DNA from 3 places in the Janthinobacterium paucivorans genome. Region 1 is predicted to be linked to each of the others. Evidence: predicted binding sites of a transcription regulator. Region 1 holds the regulator's gene; each other region holds the start of a gene.
The links. The regulator NrdR, encoded in region 1, represses ribonucleotide reductase genes. The targets are predictions, from matches to a motif close to CACNANATNTNGTG.

Region 1 (4,152 bases):
CAATGTTGTTATTCAATTAACGCCGGCTCCCCTCATTCGATCCAATCTGCCAGTACAAGCACCCTCATACTTGGAGTTTTTACATGTTTGCAAAAGATCACACCCTCGCCAACGTCGATCCTGAATTGTTCGCCGTTATTCAAAAAGAAAACGTGCGCCAGCACGATCATATCGAACTGATCGCGTCGGAAAACTATACGTCGCCAGCCGTAATGGAAGCGCAAGGCTCGCAGCTGACGAACAAGTATGCCGAAGGCTATCCAGGCAAGCGCTACTACGGTGGCTGCGAATACGTCGACGTGGCCGAGCAGCTCGCCATCGAGCGTGTCAAGCAATTGTTCGGCGCCGAATGCGCGAACGTACAGCCGAACTCTGGTTCGCAGGCGAACCAGGGCGTGTTCTTTGCCGTGCTGAAACCGGGCGACCTGATCATGGGTATGTCGCTGGCCGAAGGCGGTCACCTGACCCACGGCATGCCGCTCAATATGTCCGGCAAGTGGTTCGACGTCGTCTCGTATGGCTTGACGGCGGAAGAAGACATCGATTACGAGGCGATGGAGCGCCTGGCTCGCGAACGCAAGCCAAAGCTGATCATCGCTGGCGCGTCGGCCTTCTCGAAAAAGATCGACTTCGAGCGTTTCGGCAAGATCGCCAAGGAAGTGGGCGCCTACTTCCTGGTCGACATGGCCCACTACGCAGGCCTGATCGCCGCTGGCCTGTACCCGAATCCGGTGCCGTTCGCCGACTTCGTCACCTCGACCACGCACAAGTCCTTGCGCGGCCCGCGCGGCGGCATCATCCTGATGAAGGCGGAACACGAAAAAGCCATCAACTCGGCCATCTTCCCTGGCATCCAGGGTGGCCCGCTGATGCACGTGATCGCCGCTAAGGCGGTCGCCTTCAAAGAAGCGCTGAGCCCGGCATTCGTCGAATACCAGAAACAAGTGATCAAGAACGCCGACGTGCTGGCGAAAACCTTGATCAAGCGTGGCCTGCGCATTGTTTCCGGCGGCACCGAATCGCACGTCATGCTGGTCGACCTGCGCGCCAAGAACCTGACGGGCAAGGAAGCCGAAGCCATCCTCGGTTCCGCGCACATCACCTGCAACAAGAACGGCATCCCGAATGACCCGCAAAAGCCCTTCGTCACCTCGGGCATCCGCCTGGGCAGCCCGGCGATGACGACGCGTGGTTTCAAGGAAGCGCAAGCGGAAGAAGTGGGCAACCTGATCGCCGACGTGCTGGACAATCCGCATGACGCCGCCACCATCGAGCGCGTGAAAGCGGCCGTGAAAGTGCTGGCCGATGCACATCCTGTATACGCGGCATAATTATTTGTCCAGAATGTGTCATACGGAGTAAGATTCTGTCTGACCCATTCCAGCCGTGCCCAAGGGCGCCCGCAGTGATTGGGGCGCCCTTGTATTTCAGGGCGGCGATTTCCCGTAATTATTACTATAAAGTTGTAGCCAGCCCATGAAATGTCCATTTTGCCAGCACGGCGATACCCAAGTTCTCGATACGCGCGTATCGGAGGACGGGGATGCCATTCGGCGCCGCCGCCGTTGCGGCAAATGCGACAAGCGCTTCACGACCTACGAGCGGATTGAACTTATCATGCCGGCCGTCGTCAAAAAGAATGGCAGCCGGACGGACTTCGCTGCGGATAAGTTGCGCGGCAGCTTGATGCTGGCCTTGCGCAAGCGACCCGTCGCGGCAGCCTCCTTGGATGCGGCCATCGCTTCCATCCAGGAAAAATTGCTGACCAGCGGCTTGCGCGAAGTCGATTCCGGCTATATCGGCGAATTGGTGATGCAAGAACTCAAGCGCCTCGACAAGATCGCTTATATCCGCTACGCCTCCGTGTACAAGAATTTCGAAGACGTGGCCGAGTTCCAGGATGCGATTGCCGAAGTGGGACAGGCGCGCAGCAAGCCCTGACGCTGTTTCGACATGCCGTGCATCAGCTGCATCAGCGACAGCAGCGACATCAGCGACATCAGCTATATCAGATGCCGCTGAGGCAGCCTCCCACGCGCACCACGCCAGCGCTCGACTGGCAAGTGGTCTGATCAATTGAGGCGCTTTTTTCTGCGGCCGTTTTTCCTTCTTCCCTCACTATATTGGCGACGTTTGCGCTGCCTCATGCCCGCGTCTTTGCGCACGCCTATCGTGTAACTGGGCCGGACGTCCGTGCGGCTCCAGTCTTGCTGCAGGAGAAGCTCATGCACAGCGGCGCGCGTGGTCCCATGGATGGCAGCAGCCTTGTCGAGGTGCTGGTGTCGCTGCTGCTGTTGGCGCTGGGTTTGCTGGGCGCCAGCATCTTGCAACTGAGCTCGCTGCGCGCGCGCCATGAATCGGCGCTGTTGTCGGCGGGCGTGCAACTGGCTGCCGGCATGGCTGAACGCATGCGCGCGAACAGTGTGCTCATGTATGGCCCCGATGCGGGCAATGCCTACCTGAACGTCAGCTACGCGGCAGCGGACGACGCCGAGCCTGCTGGCGGCGCACCCGATTGCTTCGGACCTGCTGCCTGCAGCGCGGCCGAATTGGCGCAATTCGATATCGCCGAGTGGAAGCAGCAGTTGCAAGCGGCCTTGCCCGGCGCGCGCCTGCGTGTCTGCCGCGATGCTCCCGCTTGGGATGGCGCCGCCCAGGGCTTGCACTGGGCGTGCAGCGGCGGCAAGGGCGCGCCCATCGTCATCAAGCTCGGTTGGCGTGGCCGCCAGCCCGACCGATCACCGGCCGTAAATGGGGCTGGCGAGTCGCTGCCCCGGTTGGCATTCCAGCTCGGCGGAGGTGGCGCATGAACACTGTCTTGCGCGGGCACCACGGCATGAGCCTGGTCGAATTGCTGGTGGCCCTGTCGCTGGGGGCGCTGTTGATGCTGGCGGCCAGTAGCGTACTGCTGGCCGCCAGCGGCAGTTATGGCGAGCAGTCCGCCAGCGTGCGCCTCGATGACAACGGCCGCTATGCGCTCGATAGCATCGCCCGCGCCGTGCGCCAGAGCGCGTATGTGAACTGGGACAGCAGCGCCGCGCCCGTGGCCCATGCCGATGACGATAGCGCCAATATCGCCGGCCTCGACGCGCGCAGCCTGGTCAAGAACAGTGAGGGCATCAGCGGCGCGTTGCCCGGCGCCTTGCATGGCAGCGATGTGCTGGCCTTGCGTTTTTTTGGCGCCGGCAAGGAAGAGGGCGGCGACGGTTCCGTGCTCAATTGCGCCGGTTTCGGCGTGGGCGCCGCGAAAGCCGAGACACAGCGCGGCTGGAGCATTTTCTATGTCGCGCAGGGCGCTGATGGCGTGGGCGAACTGCGCTGTAAATACCGTGGCGCGAACGGCTGGGGCGCGGACGCCATCATCCGTGGCGTCGATACTTTCCAGGTACTGTATGGGCTCGACACGGATACGCCGCCCGATGGCGTGGCGAACCGGTATGTCAACGCCAGCGTGCTCGACGCCCGCGATGCCGCGCTGGTGCTGGAGGGGGCCGATGCGGCCGAGCGTCAGCGCGATTTTCATCGCCGCACGCATTGGAAGCGCGTGTCTGGCGTGCGCGTGGCGCTGCTGTTGCATGGCGAGGTGGGGCAGGTGGACAAAATGGCGCAACTGGGACCGTCGCAGTTCGACCTGTTCGGCAAAGCATACGCCGAGGCGCACGGCGCCAGCGACACGGGCGTGCGCATCGCGCGCGCGGCCTTGCCCGCAGCCACGCGCTCGCGGCTACGGCAACTGGTGCAGACCAGCATTATGCTGCGCAATGGGCCAGCATAGGCCAGCGCCATGATGGCCGGCATGGGCGCCTGCGCTGGCGTCGCCAGAGGCGCTGCTGGCGCACGCTGGCGTGGCGCGACCTTGGTGTATGTGCTGTGTCTGCTCGTGATCATCTTGCTGCTGGGCATATCGGCGGCGCAGATGGCTTTGCAGGGTGAAAAGGCGGCGCGCGGCGAGCGCGACCGGCAGATCGCGTTTCAGGCGGCGGAGGAGGCATTGATGGATGCGCAGAACGATATCGAAGGCTTGCCCGGCGTGCCCGGGCGCAGCAGTCTCTTCGCGCCGGGCAGTGCGGCAGGCTTCGCGGCCGGCTGCGGCGAAGGCGGTGCACTCGGCCTGTGCCTGCCTGCGCCCCCGGAGGCGCCGGCGCTCTGGCT
Region 2 (4,152 bases), on a different contig from region 1:
AGCGGCCGCGTTCTTCGGCCAGTTCTGTCGACGCCAGGTAGGCGTAGTAGCAGACTGTCTCCATCGAGGTGTCGGCGAAGCTGACGGCTGCGTCGGAGGCAAACGGGATGCGCATCATGTGCAGGCAGTCCTGGAAGCCCATGACACCCATGCCGACCGGACGATGGCGCATGTTCGAATTGCGCGCCTTCTCGACGGCGTAGTAATTGATGTCGATGACGTTGTCGAGCATGCGCATGGCGGTGCGGATGGTCTTGGCCAGCTTGACGTGATCGAGCTTGCCTTCCTTCATGTGCGCCGGCATGTTGACGGAACCGAGGTTGCAAACGGCGATTTCATCCGGACCCGTGTTAAGCGTGATTTCGGTGCACAGATTCGAGCTGTGGACGACGCCAACGTGCGACTGCGGGCTGCGGATGTTGCAAGGATCCTTGAACGTGATCCATGGGTGGCCCGTTTCAAACAGCATCGACAGCATCTTGCGCCACAGGTCCAGCGCCTGAATCTTCTTGAACGAGCGGATTTCGCCGGCGGCTGCCTTGGCTTCGTAGCCGAGGTAAGCCTTTTCAAAGGCTTTGCCGACCAGGTCGTGCAAGTCTGGCGTTTCGCTTGGCGAGAACAGGGTCCACTCGCCTTTTTCCATGACGCGCTTCATGAACATGTCGGGAATCCAGTTCGACGTGTTCATGTCGTGCGTGCGGCGGCGGTCGTCGCCCGTGTTCTTGCGCAGGTCGAGGAATTCCTCGATGTCCATGTGCCAGGTTTCCAGGTAGGCGCAGACTGCGCCCTTGCGCTTGCCGCCCTGGTTGACTGCCACGGCCGTGTCGTTGACTACTTTCAGGAACGGCACCACGCCTTGCGACTTGCCGTTGGTGCCCTTGATATGGGCGCCCAGGGCGCGCACTGGCGTCCAGTCGTTACCCAGGCCGCCGGCATACTTGGCCAGCAGCGCATTGTCCTTGATGGCGTCATAGATGCCTTCCAAGTCGTCCGAGACGGTGCTCAGGTAACACGACGACAGCTGCGAACGCAGGGTGCCCGAGTTGAACAGGGTCGGGGTCGAGCTCATGAAGTCGAACGAGGACAGCAGGCTGTAGAACTCGATGGCGCGCGCTTCGCGGTCCGCTTCGTTCAGCGCCAGGCCCATCGCCACGCGCATGTAGAACGCTTGCGGCATTTCGATGCGCACGTCATGGATGTGCAGGAAGTAGCGGTCATACAGCGTTTGCAGGCCGATGTAGCCGAATTGCAAGTCGCGGTCGGCAACGATGGCCTTGGCCAGGCGTTCCAGGTCGAAGCTGGCGAGTACCGGGTTCAGCAGATCGTTGGCGATGCCCTTGGCGATATATTGCGGGAAGTACGTCAGGTACTCGGCAGCAGCGGCCGCTTGCGGCACTTCCTTGCCAAACACTTCCTTGCGCACCGTATGGAGCAAGATGCGGGCCGTGACCTGGCTGTAGGCCGGGTCTTTTTCCATCAGCGCGCGCGCTGCCAGGATGGCCGACTTGTGCAGCTCTTCGACAGGCACGCCGTCATACAAGTTCTTCACCGTTTCAGCCAGAATGGCGTCGGCATCGACGTGCTTTTCCAGGCCGACGCAGGCGGCGTTGATCAGGTCGCGCACTTCCTGCATGTCCAGCAGGCGACGCACGCCATTGTCGGTGACATTCAATTGCGGTGCGGAAACTTGCGCGGAAGCGCCCAGCGCCTCCTTCTGCAAACGACGCTCTTCCATGTGCTTGGCACGGTACAGCACGTAGGCACGCGCCACGTCGTGCTCGCCCGAACGCATCAGCGACAGTTCTACCTGGTCTTGCACGTCTTCGATATGGAAGGTGCCGCCACCCGGATGGCGGCGCACCAGCGCGGCGACGACGCTGTCGGTCAGTTGTTCCACCAGTTCGCGGATGCGTGCCGAAGCGGCGCCCTGGCCACCGTTGACGGCCAGAAACGCCTTGGTCATGGCGATGGCGATCTTCGAAGGCTCAAATGCCACCACCGCGCCGTTGCGGCGGATGATGCGATAGTCGCCCAAGGCCGCGCCCGTACTCGCCACGCTATTGGCCGCGCCTGGCGCTGGCGATACTGGCGTTGGATGGATGGAAATATCTTGTGGTGATTGCATTAAAGCTCCCGTTGTCAGCTAAAGTCAGCCTGCAGTTTTGCTGCCGCGTATGTTGTTGAGTAGAACGCCCGATGGTCAGGCTTTCCTCAAATAATTGTTGCTAAATAGTAAATAATTCACAGCCAGAAATCATGCGCCCAACCTGTACAGCTCGGCTGGCGCTCAACATGATCAAGGGTGGTGAAACGCCAGTTCCCGCTGCCGTATCAACAAGCAGGATAGCTTTGGTAATAATTCCGGAAACGTCTGTGATGGCACTAGATATAGTCTTTAAATCCAATTTATACACTAATTGTAGTACCCATCGACAGGCGATGCAATAGTTTTCCGGCATCTGTCGGCGTAATTTTTTGTATTTCCAAACACGATTTCGGTTGACTTTTCAGGGCACGGATGGAAAGCCCAATCCCCGCGTAGTAAGCGCTAACGCAGGCTCGCCGCGGGCAGTTTCCAGCCAGCATTCTTGATAATAATGCCAGTCGAAAAATGGTCCCGGGTCCGTCTTCCTCCCCGCTGCAATATGCTCGTGGCCACGCACCTGGGACAAGCCGTAGCGCGCCACCAGCGCCGCCGTCAGCGCTGCCAGGACATGGTATTGCCGCCGCTGGAAAGGTACATCGTCCGCACCTTCCATTTCGATACCGATGGAATAGCCATTGCACTGCGCGCGTCCTTCGAATGTGGACGCGCCAGCATGCCAGGCACGTTGATCAGCGGAAACATATTGCAACAGCGCACCATCACGCCGCACAAAAAAGTGCGCCGAGACCTGCAAGCCACGCAGGTCGGCGAAAGAAGGATGGGCATTATAATCTAGCCGGCCGGTAAACAAGTCGGACACATGCGGTCCGCCAAACTGGCCGCCCGGCAAGCTGATGTTATGGATCACCAGCAAGTCGACTTGCACGCCGTCCGGGCGCGCATCCTGGTGCGGCGAGTCATAGCGCAGTGCGCCGTCGCACCAGCCGTTTTCATCTATCGTCCATGCTGTCATCAAGCTAGCAATTCCTGTATCGTCAATTTCTGCATCCGGTAACGCAGTTGGCGCACGCTCAGCCCCAGCTGGCGCGCCGCCTGTTCGCGGTGATAGCGCGCCTGTACCAGCGCCTGCAAGATCATGTCGCGCTCGGCCTGGCGCAAATACATGTCAAGCGGCAAGACCGGGACAACGCCGGAGAGCGCCATGCCGGGCAAGCACAGTTGCCGCTCAGACACTACCGGCGGCAATGCCGTCCGCGGCGCGGTGATGCCAGCCGAGGACGGCAAGTCCAACCCGTCGAGCGCGATCACGCCGCCATCGGCAAAGGCCAGCGCCCGTTCCAGCATATTTTCCAGTTCGCGCACATTGCCGGGAAACGCATACGCGGCCAGGGCCGCCAGTACCGGCGGCGTCAGGCTCACACCCTGGCCTGGTGCCAGACGCGCCAGGATGGCTTCACATAATACCTGCAGATCGCCGCGCCGCTCACGCAGCGATGGCAGCGCCAGTTCGATGACATTCAGGCGGTAAAACAGATCCTGGCGGAACGTGCCGGCGGCCACGCCGCGCCCCAGGCCGTGCTGGCTGGCGCACAGGATACGCACATCAATGGCTTCGTCGCTACTGCCGCCGAGCTTGCGCACGCGGCGCTCCTGCAGCACGCGCAACAGCTTCACTTGCATGGCCAGCGGCAAGTCATCGACTTCATCGAGCAGCAAACTGCCGCCGTTGGCAGCCTGGAACAATCCTTCACGCTCGTGCAGCGCGCCCGTATAGGCACCCGGCCGGCAGCCGAAGAATTCAGCTTCCATCAGCGCTTCGGGAATGGCACCACAGTTGACGGCGATAAACGGCAAGCTGGCGCGCGCACCCTGCGCGTGGATGGCGCGTGCCGCCAGTTCCTTGCCCGTGCCCGATTCACCTCGGATGGCCACCGGCGCGCCGCAGCGTGCGATACGCCCGATCTGCGCGCGCAGCGCCTGCATGGGCAGCGAATTGCCACATAGTTGCGGCACCGATGGCAAGGCGCCAGCGGCCACCTTGCCGG
Region 3 (4,152 bases), on a different contig from region 1:
GTCGACAACACCACTTCCTTGCCGCTTGCAGCAAGCATGTCGGCGATATCGAGCCAGTCGGCCAGGCGCAGCTCGTGCCTGCGCGAGCATACGGTTTCGCCCAGATACACGATATCGACGGCGCTGCCGGCGATCTGTTGGTAAAACTCGAAGACGGTGGCGCGCGGCCAGTAGTACAGCAAAGGGCCCAAAGAGAGTTTCAGCATGCCTTTTCCAGTATCTTTTAAGTTACAAAACCGTAGCGAGCGGCTCGCAGCGAGGCCGAGAAGCGCAGCCGTGCTTGAGCACGGGGCCGCGCCCCGGGATGCGCGGCAGGTTTTGCTATTTCCAGGAGCGATGGTAAGCGCCCAGAGTGTGCTGCTGACCCTCGGCCAGCTTGTCCATGGCCGCCATCCAGGCCGGCTTGACGGCGTAGCGCGGATGACCTTCTCGGCAGGCGTCAATCGCTTCACGCCACACGCGCGTCACCTGCGCCACGTAGGCGGGACTGCGCTGGCGCCCTTCGATTTTCACGGCACGCACGCCCATGGCGATCAGTTGCGGCAGCAGCGCCAGGGTATTCAAGCTGGCCGGCTCCTCGATCGCGTAATACACTTCGCCATTGACGTCGAAACGCCCCTTGCACAGAGTCGGATAGCTGGCGTTTTCAGCCGGTGCGTAGCGCTCGATCAGCACGCCGTTCAAGCGCGACTCCAGACCGTTCGGTGTTTCCAGCCAGCGCACGGCCTTCGCTGGCGAGCATACGCCGTGGGTGTTCGGCGCCTCGCCCGTCGCATACGACGACAGTGCGCAGCGCCCTTCGACCATGACGCACAAGCTGCCGAAGCCGAACACCTCGATCTCCACCGCGGTCTTGCTGATCAGTTGTTCCACCTGCGCCATCGACAGCACGCGCGGCAGCACGGCGCGGGAGATGCCGAAGTGTTCGTGATAGAAGTTGATGGCTTCATAATTCGTGGCCGAGCCCTGCACCGACAGGTGCAGGCGCAGCTGCGGCTGGTGCTGGGCGGCGTAGGCCATCAGACCTGGATCGGCGACGATTATGGCGTCGATGCCCGACGCGGCGGCGCGGTCGATGGCGCTGCGCCACACGGCCCAGTTATGCGCCTGCGGATAGGTATTTAGTGCCAGCAGCACCTTGCGTCCGTACTGGTGGGCGTAGCGCACCCCCTCGGCGATGGCCTTCTCGTCGAAGTTGAGGCCGGCGAAATTGCGCGCATTGGTGGCGTCGCGAAAGCCCAGATAAACGGTGTCGGCGCCATTATCGACGGCCGCTTTCAGGGCGGGCAAGCTGCCGGCAGGGCAAACCAGTTCCAATGGTCCGGCTACGCAGGGGGCGGTGGTTGCTTCAAGCATCATGCTGTTCTCAGTCCTGTATCGGCTCAGGTGCACACTATAGCCCCGCCCATGCTGCCCAGTCGTTGATGCAGGTGAAGGAATACATGCATGGCTGGCGCACCTTCAACTTGCTTGACCTGGCTGTAAAATGCCCATCTTTCCTCCTGTTTGAAGGCCCACCATGCCCCGCAAAGCGCTGCTGATTTTCCTGCTGACCGTGTTCGCGCGCCGCCAACGGCCGCAGTTGCAGCAGGTCGCCATCTTCGAGGCGCGCATGGCCAGCTGGAGCACCTATACGCCGCTGGAAATCTGCGCCCGGGTGCTGCCCACCTCTGTCACCAGCATCGCCGCCTTCTTTTGCGCGAGCTGGCTGGTCCTGCGCGAAACGCGCTGGAACAAAACCGCCTGAGGCGTAATGCCGTTCAGTTAGTGTGTTAGTGATGCTATTTTTAGCCCAAGAACCAGGACAGGGGTCGGACCCTGAGGGTCCGACCCCAGCTCTTTGCCTCTGGGGTTAGCGAATTTACTGGCGCTCATAAATCACGCCAAAATCCTTAACTGAACGGCATTACCGCCTGAGGTGGTTTTTTCACCTGGATCAAGGATACGCACAGCGCTTGCACGCCACCTTTGACATCACTACATTTAGTCGATAGTCTTCAAAAAACACCGTATGTTGTGTTTATTGGAGGTTCCATGGTGACAAATGCAGTTTCCCCCACACGCGGCCAGGTCGATGTCGCCGCGTCCATCAATGAATACCTGGAGCGGCGCGACTGGCGCGTCAACGCCAACGCTAACCAGGGATACTCCCTCGGTGGCCTGATCCTCAATGTGTCGGGCAAGGTCATCGCCAACTACTGGCTGGACCAGGTGTATCCGCCGGAAGTGGGCGCGGCGCACCGCGAAGCGGCGCTGCACATCCACGACCTCGACATGCTGGCCGGCTATTGCGCCGGCTGGTCGCTGCGTACACTGCTGCATGAAGGCTTGAACGGTGTACCAGGAAAAGTTGAGTCAGGCCCGCCGAAACACATGTCGAGCGCTGTCGGCCAGATCGTCAATTTCCTCGGCACCCTGCAAAACGAATGGGCCGGCGCGCAGGCGTTCAGCTCCTTCGACACCTATATGGCGCCCTACATCCGCAAGGACAGCCTGCGCTACGAAGACGTGCGCCAATGCATGCAGGAGCTGATCTTCAACCTCAACGTGCCATCGCGCTGGGGCACGCAGACGCCGTTTACCAACCTCACTTTTGACTGGGTTTGCCCGGACGACCTGCGCCAGCAGATTCCCGTCATCGCCGGCCAGGAGATGGACTTCAGCTATGGCGAGCTGCAGGCGGAGATGGACATGATCAACCGCGCGTATATCGAGATCATGATGGCGGGCGACGCCAAGGGCCGCGTCTTCACCTTTCCCATCCCCACCTATAACATTACCGAGGACTTCGACTGGCATAGCGAGAATGCCGAACGGCTGTTCGAGATGACGGCACGCTACGGCTTGCCCTACTTCCAGAATTTCATCAATTCGGAACTCAAGCCGAACATGATCCGCTCCATGTGCTGCCGATTGCAACTGGACTTGCGCGAGCTGCTTAAGCGGGGCAATGGCCTGTTCGGCTCCGCCGAGCAGACCGGTTCCCTGGGCGTGGTGACCATCAACTGCGCGCGCCTGGGCCACCTGTGGCGCGGCGATGAAGTGGCGCTGCTGGCTGACCTGGACCGCCTGCTGGAACTGGGCAAAGTCAGCCTGGAAATCAAGCGCCGCACCATCGAGGACCTGATGCAGCAAGGCTTGTTCCCCTACACGCAGCGCTACCTGGGCACCCTGCGCAACCACTTTTCCACGCTGGGGGTCAATGGCATCAACGAGATGATCCGCAATTTCAGCAGCGACGCGTATGACATCACGACGCCGCAAGGCCATGCGCTGGCCGTACGCCTGCTCGACCATGTGCGCGCCCGCATGGTGGCATTCCAGGAAGAGACGGGCCACATGTACAACCTGGAAGCGACACCGGCCGAGGGCACCACGTACCGCTTTGCCCGCGAAGACCGCAAACGCTATCCGGCCATCGTGCAGGCGGGCACGCCCGAGCAGCCGTATTACACGAACTCGTCGCAGCTGCCCGTGGGCTACACGGACGACCCGTTCGAGGCTTTGGCCATGCAGGACACACTGCAGCGCAAATATACGGGCGGCACGGTACTGCACCTGTACATGACGGAAGCGCTCTCGGACGCCAACGCCTGCCGCGAGCTGGTAAAGCGCGCCCTGAGCCGCTTTTCGCTGCCCTACATCACGCTCACGCCCACGTTTTCCATCTGCCCACGCCACGGCTACCTGGCCGGCAAACATACATTCTGCCCCACCTGCGACGCGGAGCTGATCGCCCGCAAGCAAGCCCACCCTGCTGCATCACTCGAGGAAACGCCATGAATACACGTCCCGACTTCACTCCCGCCATCAGCCTGCTCGACAGCGAACGCCAGCGCTGCGAAATCTGGACCCGGGTGATGGGCTATCACCGCCCCGTCGCCTCGTTCAACATCGGCAAGCAGGGCGAATTCCATGAGCGCCAGTATTTTACGCAAGCAAGCGCCCGGCTTGACCAGCCCGCCCGCGATGGCAGTTGAACTGAAAGTGGGGGGCCTCACGCCCTTTTCCGCCACCGACTATCCGGGCAAGCTGGCGGCCGTGGTCTTCGTGCAGGGCTGCCCCTGGCGTTGCCGCTATTGCCACAATCCCCATTTGCAGCGGCGCACGCCCGAGGGCGCCATGTCCTGGCGCGACGTGCTGGCTTGGCTG

Region 2: the regulator NrdR is predicted to act here: its motif matches at 2,381-2,394, upstream of ACQ4V8_RS06330 (ribonucleoside-diphosphate reductase subunit alpha).
Region 3: the regulator NrdR is predicted to act here: its motif matches at 2,006-2,019, upstream of ACQ4V8_RS13455 (ribonucleoside triphosphate reductase).

The regions. Positions count from the first base shown of each region.
Region 1 covers NZ_JBNYXR010000006.1:38,285-42,436, forward strand. Annotated here, with positions in the region: gene glyA (serine hydroxymethyltransferase) at 84-1,331, shown strand; gene nrdR (transcriptional regulator NrdR) at 1,477-1,941, shown strand; gene pilV (type IV pilus modification protein PilV) at 2,226-2,810, shown strand; gene ACQ4V8_RS09125 (PilW family protein) at 2,807-3,775, shown strand; gene ACQ4V8_RS09130 (pilus assembly PilX family protein) at 3,785-4,152, shown strand, end outside.
Region 2 covers NZ_JBNYXR010000004.1:49,998-54,149, forward strand. Annotated here, with positions in the region: gene ACQ4V8_RS06330 (ribonucleoside-diphosphate reductase subunit alpha) at 1-2,125, opposite strand, end outside; gene ampD (1,6-anhydro-N-acetylmuramyl-L-alanine amidase AmpD) at 2,508-3,119, opposite strand; gene ACQ4V8_RS06340 (sigma-54 interaction domain-containing protein) at 3,119-4,152, opposite strand, start outside.
Region 3 covers NZ_JBNYXR010000010.1:7,376-11,527, reverse strand. Annotated here, with positions in the region: gene ubiV (ubiquinone anaerobic biosynthesis protein UbiV) at 1-206, opposite strand, end outside; gene ubiU (ubiquinone anaerobic biosynthesis protein UbiU) at 322-1,359, opposite strand; gene ACQ4V8_RS13460 (hypothetical protein) at 1,520-1,747, shown strand; gene ACQ4V8_RS13455 (ribonucleoside triphosphate reductase) at 2,035-3,783, shown strand; gene nrdD (anaerobic ribonucleoside-triphosphate reductase) at 3,780-3,980, shown strand; gene ACQ4V8_RS13445 (anaerobic ribonucleoside-triphosphate reductase activating protein) at 3,970-4,152, shown strand, end outside.